3 regions of the Uliginosibacterium flavum genome follow, and region 2 is predicted to be linked to each of the others. Evidence: predicted binding sites of a transcription regulator. Region 2 holds the regulator's gene; each other region holds the start of a gene.
The links. Region 2 encodes sigma-54, which starts transcription at its own class of promoters, with help from an activator protein. Its sites were predicted from a motif close to TGGCACGCTTNCTGCTNA; they were not measured.

Region 1: the regulator sigma-54 is predicted to act here: its motif matches at 2,682-2,699, upstream of ABXR19_RS09645 (bactofilin family protein).
Region 3: the regulator sigma-54 is predicted to act here: its motif matches at 2,374-2,391, upstream of nifV (homocitrate synthase).

Annotation. Positions count from the first base shown of each region.
Region 1 is NZ_JBEWZI010000008.1:188,121-194,121, forward strand. It holds gene ABXR19_RS09630 (HAMP domain-containing sensor histidine kinase) at 1-150, shown strand, start outside; gene ABXR19_RS09635 (hypothetical protein) at 147-662, shown strand; gene ABXR19_RS09640 (sigma 54-interacting transcriptional regulator) at 659-2,032, shown strand; gene ABXR19_RS09645 (bactofilin family protein) at 2,808-3,440, shown strand; gene ABXR19_RS09650 (FAD-binding oxidoreductase) at 3,893-5,623, opposite strand; gene ABXR19_RS09655 (GntR family transcriptional regulator) at 5,903-6,001, opposite strand, start outside.
Region 2 is NZ_JBEWZI010000002.1:120,278-126,278, forward strand. It holds gene ABXR19_RS02225 (PTS sugar transporter subunit IIA) at 1-325, opposite strand, end outside; gene hpf (ribosome hibernation-promoting factor, HPF/YfiA family) at 507-836, opposite strand; gene ABXR19_RS02235 (RNA polymerase factor sigma-54) at 854-2,356, opposite strand; gene lptB (LPS export ABC transporter ATP-binding protein) at 2,402-3,124, opposite strand; gene recX (recombination regulator RecX) at 3,111-3,572, opposite strand; gene recA (recombinase RecA) at 3,582-4,595, opposite strand; gene ABXR19_RS02255 (efflux RND transporter periplasmic adaptor subunit) at 4,914-6,001, shown strand, end outside.
Region 3 is NZ_JBEWZI010000006.1:37,021-43,021, reverse strand. It holds gene ABXR19_RS07075 (OmpA family protein) at 1-802, opposite strand, end outside; gene ABXR19_RS07070 (DUF4398 domain-containing protein) at 883-1,260, opposite strand; gene ABXR19_RS07065 (hypothetical protein) at 1,500-1,958, opposite strand; gene nifV (homocitrate synthase) at 2,422-3,558, shown strand; gene nifW (nitrogenase-stabilizing/protective protein NifW) at 3,652-3,978, shown strand; gene ABXR19_RS07050 (nitrogen fixation protein NifZ) at 3,975-4,448, shown strand; gene nifM (nitrogen fixation protein NifM) at 4,441-5,313, shown strand; gene ABXR19_RS07040 (hybrid sensor histidine kinase/response regulator) at 5,568-6,001, shown strand, end outside.

The DNA.
Region 1 (6,001 bases), on a different contig from region 2:
GAAGACAGTCCGGTCAAAGGCAGCGGCCTCGGCCTGTCGATTGTGCGCGAACTGGTCAGCGCCCACGGTGGCGAAATCGCCCTGCTCCCGAATTCCCCTCACGGCACCCGTGCCCGCATCCGCCTGCCCCTTACGGAGTCATCCTCATGAAACTGCGCCACCTCCTGCTGATCGCCAGCCTCGGCTTGCTCACCAGCGCCTGCAGCAGCACCCATCTGGCCCGCGTCGGTCTGCTGCAGCCCGGCGTCGACAACCAGCCCGACATCCTTCAGCAAGCCAGCCGCATTCGTGCATTAAGCCCGACAGAGCTTGGCAGCGAATCCGACAGCCTGCAGAAAGCCTACGCGGCGCACCGCAGGGAGGAAAACCGCCTGCGTCTGGCCTTGTTTCTGAGCATCGCGCCGCCGCCGCACGCAGACCGGGCGCGCGCCCTGAGCCTGTTCGACGTGCCCGCCAGTGAGGCCAGCGGGCGCGGGCGCAATCATCCACTGGCGCAGCTCTTGCTCCCCTTGCTGCAAGACAACCGCCGCCTCGACGATAGCCTCGCCGCCAGTTTGCAGAAACAACGCGAACTACAGCAAAGCAACGACGCCATGCGCCAGAAACTCGACGCGATCCGCGAGATCGAAGTAAAAATGCAGGAACGCCCGAACACCAAATGATCCAGACCGCCATACAGCCCGCCGCCCAGCCCCGCGTCCTCCTCGTCGATGACGACCCGGACCTGCTGCGCCTGCTCTCCATCCGCCTCAAGGCCAGCGGTTTCGAGACGCGCAGCGCGAACAGCGGCGAAACCGCGCTGGCGGCGCTCGCCGCGCAACGCCCGGACATCGTCGTCACCGATCTGCGCATGCCCGGCATGGACGGGCTGGCGCTGTTCGACGCGGTGCGCGAGCAGCACCTGTCGCTGCCGGTGATCCTGCTCACCGCCCACGGCAACATCCCCGAAGCCATCGCCGCCACCCAGCGCGGCGTGGCCGGCTACCTGACCAAACCTTACGACGCGAGCGAGCTGATCGCCCAGATCCACCGCGCCATCGGCAGCTCCGGCGGGGCCAGCGCCGCGCAGGCACCAGCCGCCTGGCGCAGCGAAATCCTCACGCGCAGCGCCGCGATGGAAGACTTTCTGCAGCAAGCCCAGCTTCTTGCCGCCAGCGAAGTCAGCGTCTTCATCAGCGGCCCCAGCGGCGCCGGCAAGGAGTTGCTGGCGCGCGCCATCCACAAGGCCAGCCCACGCGCCGCCAAGCCCTTCGTGGCGATCAACTGCGGCGCGATTCCGGAACAGCTGCTCGAATCCGAACTCTTCGGCCACGTCAAAGGCGCCTTCACCGGTGCTCATCGCGACCACGACGGCCTCTTCCAGGCGGCCAAGGGCGGCACCCTGTTTCTCGATGAAATCGGCGACATGCCCACGCCGCTGCAGGTCAAGCTGCTGCGCGTGCTCGAAGAGCGCGAAGTGCGCCCGGTCGGCGCGACCCGCAGCATTCCGATTGACGTGCGCCTGCTCTCCGCCACGCACCGCGATCTGAACATGGCGCGCAGCGAAGGGCGCTTTCGGGACGATCTCTACTACCGCCTCAACGTTGTCGCCTTGGCCCTGCCCTCGCTGGCCGAGCGTCGCGAGGACATCCCGCTGCTGGCGCAACATTTCCTGCTGCGTCTGGCCAAACGCTACGAGCGCCCGGTCAACGCCTTCTCGCCCGAAGCCATGGAGCTGCTGCTGGCCGCGCCCTGGCCCGGCAACATCCGCCAGCTGCTGAACGTGGTGGAACAGACCGTCGCCCTGGCCACCACCCCGGTGATCCCCGCTGCACTGGTCCAGCGCGCCTTGCAGGGCGACGGCGACGCCATCGAATCCTTCGAAGAAGCCCGCCACCGCTTCGAGCGCGATTATCTGATCCGCCTGCTGCGCCTGACCGAAGGCAACGTGACCCAAGCCGCGCGTCTGGCCAAACGCAACCGCACCGAGTTCTACCGCCTGCTCGCCCGCTACCACCTGGAAGCCGGCGCGTTCAAGGAGTCGGCGGAGTAGGCGGTCCGCAAAGTCGCAAGTCGCAAGTCGCAAGTCGCAAGTCGCAAGTCGCAAGTCGCAAGTCGGGATGAGCATGACCGCCTTGCGCCCAAAGCCCAAGCGCGGATTTGATCGTTCCCACGCTCCGCGTGGGAACGATCTAAGGAATCGGCTCCCCGAAGAGCCTCGTGCAGCGGTCCTCTTCAGGCAGAGCACCGCGAGAAGCAGTCTGGACGCGGGTCTTCAAGGCTCCAAGCCCGTAGCCCTTGAAACCGAGCCCAAACGGCTCCTTCCCCTTTTCAGGGGGAAGGCTGGGATGGGGGTTGTCACGTTCAACAAGGCCTGTCCTCAATTGAGCGTTTTTACCCCTCCTTGCCCGGAGGGTCGAGTTTGCACACTCGACCCGCTTCGACGGCGCAAGGCTTGCCTTGCGAACTCCCGTCTCAGCCCCCTTAAAGAGGGAGGGAATGTTCGGGCCACGACTTGCGACTTGCGACTTGCGACTCGCGCCATTCCCTCTGTCGCTCCTCCACGACAGCCCCCAGCCCAACCCCAGCCTGCAATCCCTCCTTCACGCCCGAAACCCTGTCGCCAGACAGCGACAGTCAGGCACGCCGCCCGCCTGCCTGAAAGCACATCAAGCCACTGTTTCGATTGGCTTTTCCGGATCTGGCACGCGCCCTGCAATGAATGGATCAGACGGCGCAGCACGCTGAATGCTGCGCCCCTCTCCCCGCCTTCTCCAGCGCCCCGCTGAAGACGCTTCGAGAATCCACTCAACACCGAAGGAGATGCCATGTTCCACAAAGCCCTGACTGCCCGCATGCCCGAACCCGCCCCGGATCGCCAGCCGCGCGTGACCCACACGCCCGGCGCTTACCCGGCGCTTTCGCCACGCAACGACGCCAGGCTGCGGGACGCGGCCAATCTGAATTCCACCGAAGCAGCCCAGCAACTGGCCAGCCAAACCCTTCCCACCCCGGAGAAAAATTTGACCTCACCCGCCCCTGTTGCCGTTCCCGAAACCGAATCCCCCAGCCGCCTTGTCGTCGGCCCGAACGTCAAGCTGAAGGGCGCCGAAATTCTGGATTGCGACACGCTGATCGTCGAAGGCCGCGTCGAAGCCACGATGGACAGCCGCGTGCTGCGCATCGCCGACAAGGGCGCCTTCTCCGGCAAGGTCAGCATTGACGTGGCCGAAATTCACGGCCAATTCGAGGGCGACCTCACCGCCCGCCAGCAACTGATCATCCACGCCACCGGTCGCGTCAAAGGCACGATCCGCTACGGCAGCCTGCTGGTCGAGGCCGGCGGCCAGATCAGCGGCGACATACAAGCCCTGGAGCAATCCCGCTCCGGCGAACTGCGCACACAAGGAAAGGAGGCCGACCGACCAAAACTCACTGCTCTGATCAGCTCGGTAGCCTGAGGCGACTTCTCGATCAAGCCAAGCCCCGGTGTTGCCCGGCGCGTGCTGCAACACGCTGCCACGTGGGTTTCCAGGGTTTCGCTTGATCCATGCAGAAGTTCGTCAAACCGGTCGTCGTCCTCCCGGCCCGGTCTGGCAGCCTCTGGCTATCGATCTACGCGCGTTACTATTTACGCCCGGTCCCCCGACCGGGCTTTTTTTCGACCATAGCCTCTCAAGAAACATAAACGTAAGTTACTGTTTTTATTAAGAACACCTATTCCACGATTTTGGTGGGATTGGGATGCTGAAGAGCCGCACGCAGCGGGCCTGTCCCGGCAACCTGCCTGCAGACCCTTACCCAGAGCGGCTCTACAACCCCCTTGCAGGTGCGACCTTAGTCGCACACCACGCCAGGCTGGCCGACTGAAGTCGGCACTACGGACACGTGGTTTCGAATAAGGCTTCACCCCTCAATTCAGCCGCCCATCCACATCCGGCGTCTGATCAAGCGGCGGAAACTCCGAATCAACAGGCGCAAACACCGCCTGGCGCTGCGCCGACCGGCTTGCCGTCACACCATCCAGTTGCAGGGCGCGCAAAGCGGCATCCGCATCCTGATGCCGGGTATAACGCCCCGGGCTGATGACCTGCACCGGATCCAGCGCCAGCTTGAGACGGGTGTGCAACTGTGCCGTCACACTATCGACGGGCGGATGCACCAGATGCATGGTGTCGGAGCCGATCCGGTACGGCGGCCAGCCCTGCGCCAGCCCGGCCTTGACCAGATCCACGTAGCAGGCCTTGGCGCGCACGGCGGCGATCGCGTCATCGCGCCGGAAGAGGATCGGAATGGTTGCCGAGAGCACGCGCGAGCTGCGCGTGGTCAGAGCCAGCAACGGATCGAAACCGTGGCGCTGCAGCACCTCGCTCATCACCGTTTCATAACGTGCCACGCTGGCTGCATTCAGTGGCACCAGCGGCGCGTACCAGAGGATGCCGCTGCCATCGCGCGCCGGATCGCTGGCGAGGCCAAGTTCGCGCGGCAAGGCTTCCAGCGCATAGGCAATGCGCAGAAAGGCCACGATAGGCCGCCCCTGCACCGTGCCCAGCGCATTCACCAGCGAACCGAGATGGCGTCGGATATGCGGCAGAAAACCCTGCGGCAGCACACCGAACAGCTTGTCCAGCCAGCGCACCTCACGCGGCGTAAAAGACCACACGCGGCAGCCGTCGAGGCGCCGCCGGATATCGCGCGCCGCGCCGGCCACCATCGCCCGCGAGCCGTACAGCGTAGCAATCGCCGTCCAGCGCGCAATGCGGCGCTGCTGCGCCTGGCCATCGAGATAAGCCATGCGCGCCTCGCCACGCGCCTCGCTGGCCAGCGGCGCATCCGCCTGTGTCGACAGAATGCGATAGTCATTCATCGCAATCACCCCGCCGATGCCGGGAATCTCTTCCACCAACCGAGACAGCGCCGCCTGATCGGCCTGAAATGCCGCCGAGCTGGGCCATTCCAGCACCAGAATGCGCACCGCCTCCGGCACGCGCGCCAGCTGCAGCGTGGCCCGCGTCACGATGCCGAGATTGCCCTGACGCAGCAAGCCGCCCCAGGCCGGGCCGGTGCCGCAAGACCAGCGCTCGGCCATGTCGGCGCAATCCATGTCGGCATAGACATGGCGGAACGGACTGCCATCGCCCCAGAATCCGTCCAACGCCGCCAACGCAGAAAAGTGATCAGCCACCGGCGTCAGGCCGTAACCGCCATCCAGCGCATTGCCCAGCAAATTGCCATTCGGGCCGACGCCTGTGGTGGGCACCAGCAGATCCGCGCCGCTGGCGGCAATCGCCTGTTCCAGATCGGCCTGGGTCACGCCGGGCTGGATCTCCGCCGTGGCATTTTCCACGTTGATTGTCACTGCGCGCAGCGCCGACAGATCCAGCAGGATCGTGCCTTCAACCGCTGGGCGCGCGGTGCCATAGCCGAAATTGCGCCCGCCACTGACCGGCCACAGCGCCTGCCGATGGCGGTTCGCCGCCAGCACAATGAGACGGATCGCCGCCGCATCCAGCACGCGGATCGCGCCGCCAAAACCGATCTGCGAAGCGCCCGTGTCGGCGCCGAAATCCCTCGCCGCCGCCTGCGCGTCAAAAACTTCCGTCCCGCCCAGCCTGCCAATCTCTTCCAGAAACGTGTTGTGCATGATTCCTTCTCCCTTGGTGAGCCTGCTTTCGATGGATCCAGCCGCCACAAAGTATATGGAGGCCCAGAAACACTGAAGGGACTGCCGCAGTCAGGCGACATACGGCATGGGATTAAAGGCACAAACGGATTTACGCAAAACTCTGGCAGGCCGAAGAGCAGCACGCAGCCTTGCTCTGCGAGCACCCTGCCCGTTCAGGCAGGACAGGATTGGCCATACGGGCAGCATGGATACGAACGGCCGCTGGGCGCGGCTGTGCAGCAGGCCCTTCGAGCAGATTCAGCTGCCCTCGAACATCTCCGGATAGCGTCGCGCCAGTTCCGGCAGTTGCTGCAGGATCTCGGCCATGTGCGCGCGCACGGCCGCCTCAGCCGCATT
Region 2 (6,001 bases):
CCTGTTCAGGCGCCAGCATGATGAAAAACAGATTGACCGGAGCCCCATCAGGCGCATCAAAATCGATGGGGTCACGCAGGCGCAGGAAAGCGCCTTGCGTCTCCTTGAGGCCTTTGACGCGCTGATGCGGAATCGCAATCCCCATGCCCAAGCCCGTCGAGCCAAGCTTTTCGCGCTGAGTCAGCGCATCGACCACTTTCCTGGCCGCCAGACCGCTATGCTGCTCAAACAGGGCCCCCACGCACTCAAACACCGCGGCACGGGAATTCAGCGCGATATCAACAACAATCCGCTGCGGATCAAGAATCTTGGAGATCAGGTTCATGCCAGGTTCGGTCTTACTTACAGAACAGCGGCGAGTCTCCTTTCGGAGCTCGCCGCTTGTCAGGTTGGAAATTGACAGTTCAGGACTTCATCCTGCAGTCGCGGCAGGCCCATTATAGGCCTCGCCCGCCCTGCTGCGTCCAGTCCGGCCGCAGCACAGCTGAACTGTGTTGCGCGCACGCTCAGTCCGCGCTTGCAATGCTCTGGCGCTTCACGGATTCATGACCGTGATCACCGGCTTTCTCCTTGTGCTTGAGTACCTGACGATCCAGTTTGTCAGCCATCGCATCGATCGCCGCATACAAGTCATCGTCTTCACACTCCACGTGGATATCCTTACCACGCACGTGCACTGTCACTTCAGCTTTCTGTTTGAGTTTTTGTACCGAGAGGATTACATGGGTTGCCGTCACATGATCAAAATGACGAATCACCCGATCAAGCTTGGTGCTGACATACTCGCGCAGGGCGGGGGTCACTTCAAGATGGTGCCCGGTGATATTGAGATTCATAAAACACTCCTCTCCTGTTAGATCGACTTGCGCTGACTGACCGGCGGAATATTGAGCAACTCCCGGTATTTCGCGATTGTCCGGCGTGCTACCACAATACCCTGCTGGCCCAACAATTCAGCAATCCGGGCATCAGACAAAGGCTTGCGCCCGTCCTCAGCCGCAACCAGCTGGCGAATCAGCGCGCGAATCGCCGTAGCTGAACATTCACCACCCGTATCGGTGGCAACGTGACTGCCAAAAAAATATTTCAGTTCAAAGACGCCACGGGCACTGGCCATATATTTCTGAGTCGTTACCCGCGACACCGTCGACTCGTGCAATTCCAGCTCTTCAGCGATCTCGCGCAAGGTAAGCGGACGCATCGCCACTTCGCCATGCTCGAAAAACTGTCGCTGCCGATCCACTATCGCCTGTGAAACCCGCAGGATCGTGTCAAACCGCTGCTGTACGTTCTTGATCAACCACTTCGCTTCCTGCAGGTGCGTCGACAGTGTGCTGCTTACGCCCCGGTTATGGTGAAGTATATCGGCATAGACCTTGTGAATCCTTAGCCTCGGCATTGCTTCCGAATTAAGATTTACCGTCCAGGCACCCCGATATTTCCGGACAACCACATCGGGAATCACATAACGCGTCTCGGGCGCGGCAAAACGAGCACCCGGCCGGGGATTGAGGCTGCAGATCAACTCCTGCGCGGAACGCAATGCATCGTCATTACAGGACAGTCGGCGCTTGAGCTTGGCGAAGTCACGTGCGGCCAGCAACTCCAGATTGCCATCAACGATGATCATGGACAAGCGCCGTGACTCGCTCTCCGGCAGGGTCTTCAATTGCAAAAGCAGACTTTCCTGCAGGTTGCGCGCCCCGATTCCTGCCGGATCAAGGCTTTGCACCTGATGCAGGGAAATCGTCAAATCTTCCAGCTCAACATCCCATTCAGGCGGAATCAGCGGAAGAAGCTCTTCAAGCTCCTGCAGCAACAGACCGTCATCATCCAGAGCCTCGATCACCAGCATGACCAAGGCGCGATCCCGATCCGTCATGGCCATCAAGGCAACCTGACCCAACAGATGATCCCGCAAGGACGTCGCTGCGGCCTGGAGATCCTGAAAATCGCCGTCTTCACCATCGCCACTTCCGTGCGAAGCCCCTTCACTGCGCCATTCGGCGGCCTCGCCGATGTCGTCATCCGACACACTGTCGTAGGCTTCGTTGATGCTATCGGGCATGTCGGCCACGCTCGCCGCTTCATACTCGTCCTCGCCCGAAGACACGCGCTCGCTGGAGTACTCCTCACCCGCAGTGGCCATACTGGCCTCTTGCGGCTCGGGCAGAGACGGACTTGCGCCCTCATCTTCCTCGCCCGCCTCGCGTTCCAGCATCGGGTTCTCCAGCAGCATGCGCTCGATTTCCTGATTGAGTTCGAGCGTGGACAGTTGTAGCAACTTGATGGATTGCTGCAACTGTGGCGTCAAGGCCAGTTGCTGGGAGAAGCGAAGCTGAAGCGAGGGTTTCATGCGGACAGTGATACCAGCCGGCCCATGCCGGCCTGATGAAAAACGTTATAAACGGAAATGTTCACCTAGATAAACTTGGCGTACCTGATCATTTTGCACAATCTCTTCCGGCGTACCACCCGCCAGCACTTCACCCGCATTGATGATGTAAGCGTGGTCGCAAATCCCCAGTGTTTCACGCACATTGTGGTCGGTAATCAACACCCCGATTCCACGTGCTTTCAGGTAGCTAATGATCTTCTGAATATCCAGCACTGCAATCGGGTCAACCCCTGCAAAAGGTTCATCGAGCAGAATCAAACGAGGGCGGGTTGCCAGCGCCCGGGCAATTTCCACCCGACGACGCTCGCCGCCGGAAAGAGACATTGCGGTCGCATCGCGCAGATGGGCAATGTTCAACTCATCCAGCAACTCATCGAGACGCTTCGCCTGCTCTGCTTTACCCAGCTTCTGCAGCTCAAGCACCGCCAGAATATTCTCGCTGACCGAGAGTTTGCGAAATACCGAGTTTTCCTGCGGCAGGTAAGACAAACCTTGATGAGCGCGCTTGTGGATCGGCCAGTGAGTCAGATCCGCACCATCCAGATGGATGCTGCCGCCATCGGCACGCACCAAGCCAACAATCATGTAAAAACACGTCGTCTTGCCCGCCCCGTTGGGGCCCAACAAGCCCACTACCTCACCACTGCCGACCTGGAAGGAAACATCGTGCACCACGGTACGCGACTTGTAGCGTTTCTTCAGGCTGGCTACCCTAAGCAGACTCATTAAATGGTTCTTTCAACATTGTCCGGATCACTTCAACCGTAAAACCACGCGATTGCATGAAGCGCGCTTGGCGCGCCCACTCGCTTTGATCCTTCGGCAACTCACCAAATTTTTTCGCCCACACCGCACGTGCGCGCGTCAGCTCATCCTCGACAAGACCTTCGCCCAACGCTGCTGCGGCAATTTCGTTACTCACGCCTCGATCAGCCAGTTCGCGCCGCAAACGTTCGACGCCCACGCGCCCGCCCTGAGTGCGCACCAAGCTTTCAGCAAAACGCACATCCGATTGCAGGCCGGTTTCGGCCATGCGATCCAGCACGGCTTCAACGTCCTGCCCTTCGACAGCCTTGGCTTTAAGCTTGCGCCGCAACTCCACGCGCGAATGTTCGCGCATGGAGAGCAGCCGCAAGGCCGTCGACTTGAGTGATGGAACCGGTTTCTTGCTCACAGACCTGAATTACTCCGCTTTCACCTGAATGGCAATCACGCCGACCGCCTCGCGGATCTTGTTTTCGATCTCGATGGCAATGGCCGGATTATTGCGCAGATATTCGCGCGCATTATCCTTACCCTGACCGATTTTTTCGCCCTTGTAGGCATACCAGGCGCCACTCTTCTCGATGAATTTGTGCTCGACACCCATATCGACCACTTCACCTTCGCGGGAAATACCTTCCCCGTACAGGATATCGAAGTGCGCCTCACGGAACGGCGGCGCCACCTTGTTCTTGACGACCTTGACCTTGGTCTCGGAGCCGATGACTTCATCACCCTTCTTGATCGTACCGGTACGACGGATATCCAGACGCACGGAAGCGTAGAACTTCAGCGCGTTGCCACCCGTCGTGGTTTCCGGGCTACCGAACATCACGCCGATTTTCATGCGGATCTGGTTGATGAAGATGACCAGCGTATTGGTGCGATTGATGTTGCCAGTCAGCTTGCGCAGCGCTTGACTCATCAAACGGGCTTGCAGGCCGGGCAACTGATCGCCCATCTCACCCTCGATTTCGGCACGCGGCGTCAGCGCGGCGACCGAATCAATCACGACCATGTCCACACCACCGGAGCGCACCAGCATGTCGGCAATTTCCAGCGCCTGCTCGCCCGTATCGGGCTGCGAAATCAGCAGATCTCCAACATTCACGCCGAGTTTCTGGGCATAGACGACGTCCAGCGCGTGCTCGGCATCGATGAACGCAGCCGTACCGCCCATTTTTTGCAGCTCGGCAATGACTTGCAGAGTCAGTGTGGTTTTACCCGAGGATTCCGGGCCGTAAATTTCAACCACACGGCCGCGCGGCAGACCGCCAATCCCCAGAGCGATATCCAGCCCCAACGAGCCGGTGGAGATGGCCTGAATGTCGGACACCACCTCGCCATCACCCAGACGCATGATGGAACCTTTGCCGAATTGCTTCTCGATTTGTGCCAGCGCAGCAGCAAGTGCTTTGGCTTTATTGTCGTCCATGTAATACCTCACTCAGTGGTCGGAAAGATTATGGCACAGAGCTTGCGAGGCAGTGCTGACTGCCGGGACTCAGGCCTTTCTTGGTACTGTATAAATATACACCAAAAGCTCTCGGGCGCAACACCGCTGTTTTCGGTAGCGAATTACAGTGTCTGATTTATGCAGCAGCGGGATGCCTGATCCTTCACATTTGTTGGTTAAGCTCGGTAAAGCCGCTTGGCTTGGCAAGACGCTTGAGTAATGATTCGCTTCCGTTGCTGCGACCCCTTGCACCCCTTTACCCATGGCGCCTTTGCGGATAACGCAGAGATGAGTTTGATGAGTCGTTATACCCTTGCCCTGCTGCTGTCCATTTGCGGCCTGCTAGCCGCGTGCCAGAACAAGGACACAGCGTCCGTCGGAGCCAGCGCTTCTGCGCCCACGAACGGCGAATCAAAGCTGGCCGCTGACGCCAAGGGCGCCGCCGCGCGCGGCAATCGGCCTCAGGTAGTGACCACTACGCTGAGCCGCATCGAAAACGTGCCCTTGCTACTGGAGGCCCAAGGCAATGTGCTGGCGCTGGATGAAGTCGATGTGCGCCCGCAGAAGAGCGGCATGATCACCCAGATCCACTTCAAGGAAGGCGACGAAGTCCGCCGTGGTCAGTTGCTGCTCTCGCTCGACGCGCGCGACGATGATGCCAATGTCAGCAAGGCCGCCGCCGGCTTGGCCAGTGCGGATGCCGCATACATGATCGCCCAGCGCGATCTGAAACGCGGCCAGGAACTGGCCGACAAGAACTTCATCGCCCCATCGGCGCTCGACACCACTCGCAGCAAGGCCGATACGGCGCTGGCCAATCAAGCCCAGGCGCGCGCGGCTCTGGAGCAGGCCAAGGTGACGCAGTCCTACACGCGCATCCACGCGCCTTTCGACGGTCGCGCCGGCGTCATCAATGTGCGCCCCGGCAGCCTCGTCACCTCCAATTCGACGTCCGTCGCACTGGTCAAGCTGACGCGCATGAACCCGATTGGCGTGACTTTTGCGCTGGCCGAACGCGATCTGCCGGCCTTGCTCGAATCCATGCGCAAAGGCCCGGTCAAGCTCAGCGCCAGCACCGCCGCACAGGACAAGCTGGCCGGCGAGGTCATCTTCATCGACAGCAATATCGACCGCACCTCCGGCAATGTGCTGGTCAAGGGCAAGCTCGATAACAGCGCGCGCAAAGTCTGGCCAGGCCAGTATGTCTCCATCAAGGTAGAAGCCGGCAGCATTGCGGATGCCGCCGTACTGCCCGCCCAGGCAGTGCTCAACGGGCCGAACGGACGTCTCGTCTACGTGATGCAGGAAGACGGCACGGTGCAGCCCAAGCCAGTTGAGCTACTGCGCATCGCTGGCGAAAAGGCCGTGCTCAAGGGCTTGCCAGC
Region 3 (6,001 bases), on a different contig from region 2:
CACGGGCAATGCCCATTTCCAGCAATGCACTTTGCACTGCGGTGGCGCGACGCTCAGACAACTCCTGGTTGTACGCAGAGGCGCCAGTGCTGTCGGCAAAGCCTTCAACCAATACGGTGCGCATGGGGTTTTGCGTCAGCACGTCCGCCAGTTTCTGCGCCGTGCGCATGCCTTCTGCATTCAGGCGTGACAAGTCGGTGCCGAACAGCACATCACCCAGGGTGATCACCAGGCCACGTTCGGTCTTCTTGGCGGCCAGCTCTGCCAATTGCGCTTCGAGTTTGGCGGCACGGGCTTGTGCGTCCTGCGTATTCAATTGAGCTTCCTGGGTCTTGCGCTGAGCGGCGGCGGCATCGCGTTGTGCAATGGCGGCGTCGTTCTGTGCGACCTGGGCCATCTGCCAAGACTGCTCGGCATTGGCTTTGGCTTGATTGGCTTCATTCGTGCGCTGATTCAAACGCAGTTGATCGCGTTCCTTGCCGGAGTTCGCCACATCGGCCTCAGCCGATTTCTGCTTGGCAACTTCCTGCGTCAAGGCAATTCTCTGCTTGGCGATGTACGCCAGCTTGTCAATGTCTGCGCTGCTGTCGTCGTCGCGGGCTGATGCATTGGCTTTTGCCAGCGCTTCGCCGGCCTGCTTCAATTCCAGCGGGGCATAGCGCGCCACGCTCGGGTTGCCCTCGGCAACAACGTAATCGCCGCGCGTCTGATCCAGCAGAGTCGTGGTTTTAGGCATGGAACTGCACGCACTGACAAGAACAGCGACGGCAAAAATAGCGGGAGTAATGTTACGTTTATTCATGATTCAATTCCTTTTGAATGCAAGGGCGCGCTGCAGGAGCGCGGCCCAGTGCGATTGATATTCGGGGCTGACGCAAAGCCTTACTTGCTGGTGCGATCCAGCTCTTCACGCAAGACGCGGATATCGTCTTGCAGCGCATCGGCAGCGCTGGTTGCCTTGGCTGAATTGGCCTTGCTTTGGGCCAGCTTAGCGTCGGCCTGAGCGCCGCTCGCCAGTTCGCGCGCCAGCTTGTAATCCTTTGCTGTCATGGCCTTGTTGGCCTGGGCCAGCTTTTCACGCGCAGAGTTCATTTCAACCGGCGCGTACTCAACGCCACCGGCTCCGGCGGCGTTATCCACGGCGGCCTTCGATACGGCAACATCTGCAGTTGCAGGGGCTTTCATGCTGGCACAGCCAATCGTCATGGCCATAAAAGCGCCACACAGGGCAATAGATAATTTCTTTGAATTCGAGATCATGTTTTTCTCCATTAAATTGCGGGTCGAGGTTTAGAACACCGCCTCGATGGATGATTTATATGCTGGTCCTGCTACAAGGTCTGTGCGCTGCAGCACATAGAAATTGCCGGGACACCCGCTGGATCGTGCGGCCCCTGGCGGGATATCCATTGGCATAGACGTTCAGGCTGATTGCCGGACGAAAAAAGGGCACCTCACGGTGCCCCATTCAAGCAAAACATCCGGATTGACAAGCCGTGTTAGTTGATCGGCACGGACTTCGACTGCGACCCCGTCTTGCCACGCGCGCTGACCGTCACCTTGAAAGTCACGTCACCGGCGACGCCAGGAATAAAGGACAAGGTCGACTCATAGTCACCATTGTTCTGCGACTTGCTCAGTACGGCAGTGCCTGCCGTCTGCTCCCAGTTGTACGAAATTTCGTTGGCTGCAATGTTGCCGGTAGTCGTTACCTTGACATTCATGGTGGTGGTTTGGCCAACAGATCCGCCACTGGGGCCATCCATTGAGGTGACCGTAATGGAATCAGGGATGGAATCCGAGCCACCTGCATCACCGCCACCGCCACAGGCGCTCAACAGTGCTGCGGATGCCAGCATCGCCACTGCGGCGCGCTTCGAGAAAAACTTGAAATTCCAGCGTGTTGAATCGTTAAGTGCAAACATATCCAGATCTCCTTGAGCTACGTGTAAGTTCATCAGCCCACACTCCCTAAGTCATGAATATGCTGTCGGGGATGCGGGCTCGTTGATACGGCACTCACGATGCCCGGAATCAAAGTGCACTTCTGTGCGCTGGCACCCATATCGCGAAGCATCCTTCAATTCGCGTTTGGGCCCGCAAATAGTGTCGGATGCTGATGTAGGGCCGACTTCAGTCGGCCGGCTGAGCGTGGTGTGCGACTGAAGTCGCACCTGCGTTTCAAATTCAAGTCGGGCCGAATCAATAGCGTTTGCGTCCGCCTGCTTTGTTGCGCAAATCTCCGCCAGATGGCGCGGCAGCCTCCACTTGTGGCGCAAATCCTTCAAAGCTGTAGCTGAACCGCCACTGTAAGAAATCCGACAAATCAGCCAAATCCTTGCCAGCACAGGGCTTTGCTCGGCTCAAGGTGAATGGCACTGTGCTTGCTATGGATTGGGTGTCCCAAACCAGAGCCGCGCCATGATCCGCACACTCACCATTAACGACACCACATTGCGCGACGGCGAGCAGACTGCCGGCGTGGCCTTCAGTCTTGGCGAGAAGATCGATATCGCCCGCAGTCTGGATGCGATGGGCGTGCGCGAAATGGAAGTCGGCATTCCGGCCATGGGCGAAGCCGAACGCGAAAGCATCCGCGCGATTGCAGCGCTCGACCTGAACGCGCGCCTGATGGTCTGGTCGCGCCTGAATGATCGCGACATCGCGGCTTGCGCCAAATTGGGCGCGCACCTGATTGATATCTCGGCGCCGGCCTCGGATCAGCATATCGCCAGCAAGCTGCAAAAGAGTCACGCCTGGCTGCTCAGCGAAATCTATCGGCTGGTGCAACGCGCCCGCGATCTGGGCCTGGAAGTCTGCGTTGGCATGGAAGACGCCTCGCGTGCCGATCCCGCCTTTCTGCGCCAGATTGCTGAAGTCGCCCAGCGCGCTGGTGCGCGTCGCCTGCGCTACGCCGACACGCTGGGCGTGATGGAGCCCTTTGGCATCGCCCGCGAAATCAAGGCGCTGCGCCGCAGCTGTGATCTGGAGATCGAGATGCACGCCCATGATGATCTGGGCATGGCTACAGCCAACACCCTGGCTGCGGTGCGGGCTGGCGCCACTCACGTTAACACCACCATCAATGGCCTCGGCGAACGCGCTGGCAACGCTGCGCTGGAGGAGGTCGTGCATGGCCTCAAGCAGTGTTATGGCATCGATACGGGCGTTGATCTGCAGGACTTCCCTGCCCTCGCTGAACGCGTGGCGCGTGCCTCGGGGCGGCCGATTCCAGTGCAGAAAAGCCTGACCGGCGCCAACGTGTTTACGCACGAATCCGGCATTCATGTTGATGGCCTGCTCAAGGATCCAGCCAACTATCAAGGCTTCGACCCGGCCATTGTCGGGCGCGAACATCGCGTTGTGCTCGGCAAGCATTCCGGCACGCGGGCGGTGAAATCCGTCTTCGCTGCGCTGGGGCGGCAACTGGCTGACGAAGAAGCGGGTCTGCTACTGAGCCTGGTGCGTCGCTTCGTCGATCTGAAAAAACGCAGTCCTGATGAATCCGAATTGATGTTGCTCTTTGCAGGCTTGCAACGTGAATGCCAACACTGCTGAAAACCGAGGGGATGCCCTCTCCCCCAACCCCTCTCCCGCTCAGGGGCGAGGGGAGCTTCAAGCGTCGCGTTGCGACGGAAACGGAGACCGACCATGACCGCCAAAACTCTCAGTCCTGAAGAATTTTCTGCCGAGCTTGCCGATCTGGAGGGAATCGAAGACTTCCTCGATTACTTCAACATCGAATTTGATCGCACCGTCGTTCAGATCAATCGTCTGCACATCTTGCAACGCTTTCACGACTATCTACGCGGCGCCGGCAATGTGCCTGAATACGAGACCTGGCGGCGCCTGCTGGCCCGTGCCTACGATGATTTCGTGCGTTCCGACGCGCTGACCGAAGGCGTGTTCAGCGTCTTCAAACGCGCCAAGGGCATCACCACAATTCCGATCAGCGCCATTGGCAGGGCCCGGCCATGAGACCGCGCTGGGAACAAGGCACTGGAGTGCGCGTCACCCGCAACGTGCGTGACGACGGCACCTTTCCGGGCGCCACGCGCGGCCAGTTGCTGGTGCGGCGCGGCAGCATCGGCACGGTGGTGGATATCGGCACTTTCCTGATGGATCAAGTCATCTACTCGGTACATTTCCTCGATCACGGCCGCGTCGTCGGTTGTCGCGAAGAAGAACTGATGGATCTGGACGAATACTGGTGCGAGACGCGTTTTGAAGTCCGTGAATACGTGCGCAACAGCCGCCCGCTGGCGATTGGCGGCGAAGTGCGCGTGCCCGCCGGCTCGCGTGGAGAAGTCATGAATGTATTGCGCGATGCCCCCGGCGGCGTTGCCTACCACGTGCATTTCGGCTGCTACGCCGGCCACCCCCTGATTGTTCGTGAAACCGCGCTGGAATCCGCCAGCGCCTTGCAGGAAGAAACACATCATGTCTGAACTTGCCGCCACCTCTGCCGCCATCAGCGCCGCCAGCTCTCCCTACCTGACGCTCAAGCATGCCAATGCGATGTTTTCAGCGACGCCCGAGGCGCTGACGCCGGAGCAGCGGCAACAAGTCAGTGCCGTCGTGGCCCGTCAGCACGAAATCGAACGACGCATCCTGAGTAGCCCACAGGCCGCCCATGTCGTCGTCGATGCCGCAGCCATCGAGCACAACCTGTCCGAGATTGCCGCGCGCTTCACGACCGAAGCCGAGTTCATTCTCGATCTGGCGCGCCACGGCCTCAGCCAACAAACGCTGCGCGAAGATGTAGAACGCGAACTGCGTGTCGAGGCTGTGCTCGATTTCATTTCTGCCCGCATCGCGCCGGTAAGCAATCTGGAAACAGAGGTCTTTTACTACCAGCATTTCGAACGCTTCCAGACGCCGGAACGGCGCAGCCTGCGGCACATCCTGGTCACCATCAATGAAGACCTGAAAAGCAATGGCCGTGAGGAAGCACTGAAGCGCATCGAATCCATCCACGCCCTGCTTCTGAAAGCGCCGGATCGCTTCGCCGAACAAGCCCTGCGTCACTCCGAATGCCCGACGGCCATGCAAGGCGGTCTGCTCGGTCAGGTGCCGCGCGGTCAGCTGTTTCCCTCACTGGACGCTGCCGCTTTCGAGATGCGTCCGGCCAGCTTGTCCGGAGTCCTTGAATCGCCCATGGGCTTTCACATCCTGCGCTGCGAGAATATCCAGCCCGCTGGCAGCTTGCCACTGACTCAGGTGCGCGACAAGATTCGCGAACAGATGCGGCAAGTTCGCCGCCAGAACAAGCAACGCGCCTGGGTGAAAAGCCTGTTGCAACGAGCAAGCTAAAGACCCGCACCCAGCGGGTATCTTCAGGCTAGTATGCTGAAGACCCAATGCGGAAGAGGCTCTTCAGGCATTGCCGCTGAAGATGGTCTTTCATGCTGGCTTTGCGCTCAAAGTGGTGCGGATTCGTGCCATACGCCGACCCATGCCAGTGCATGAGCAACTGGTGACCCTCAGGGCATGCCCTTGATTCACGGATAAACGTATTTGAATCAAGATCTTGCCAACTCAGGCACGCGCCGTGCATCGAATCGGGGATGAGTACCCATTCCCCGCCCCAGAGCAGTGCTGCCGATAGCGACGCCGTCCAGCGCGTCGTCAAAGTGCGGCGCGACTACAACACCTGGGTCGCCAATGAGAGCATCGAAGATTACGCCCTGCGTTACACGCCCAAAAGCTTCCGCAAATGGTCGCAATGGCAGGTGGCGAACACGGCCTTTGGCGCCGCATCTTTTTTGATCCTGGAAGCCGTCGGCGCGACCCTGCTGGTCAATTACGGCTTCACCAACGCGGCCCTGGCAATCCTCGCTACCGGGCTGATCATCTTCCTGTGTGGCACGCCGATCAGCCTGTACGCGGCGCGCTACGGCCTGGACATGGATCTGCTGACGCGCGGCGCGGGCTTCGGCTACATCGGCTCGACCATCACCTCGCTGATCTACGCCAGCTTCACCTTCATTTTCTTCGCGCT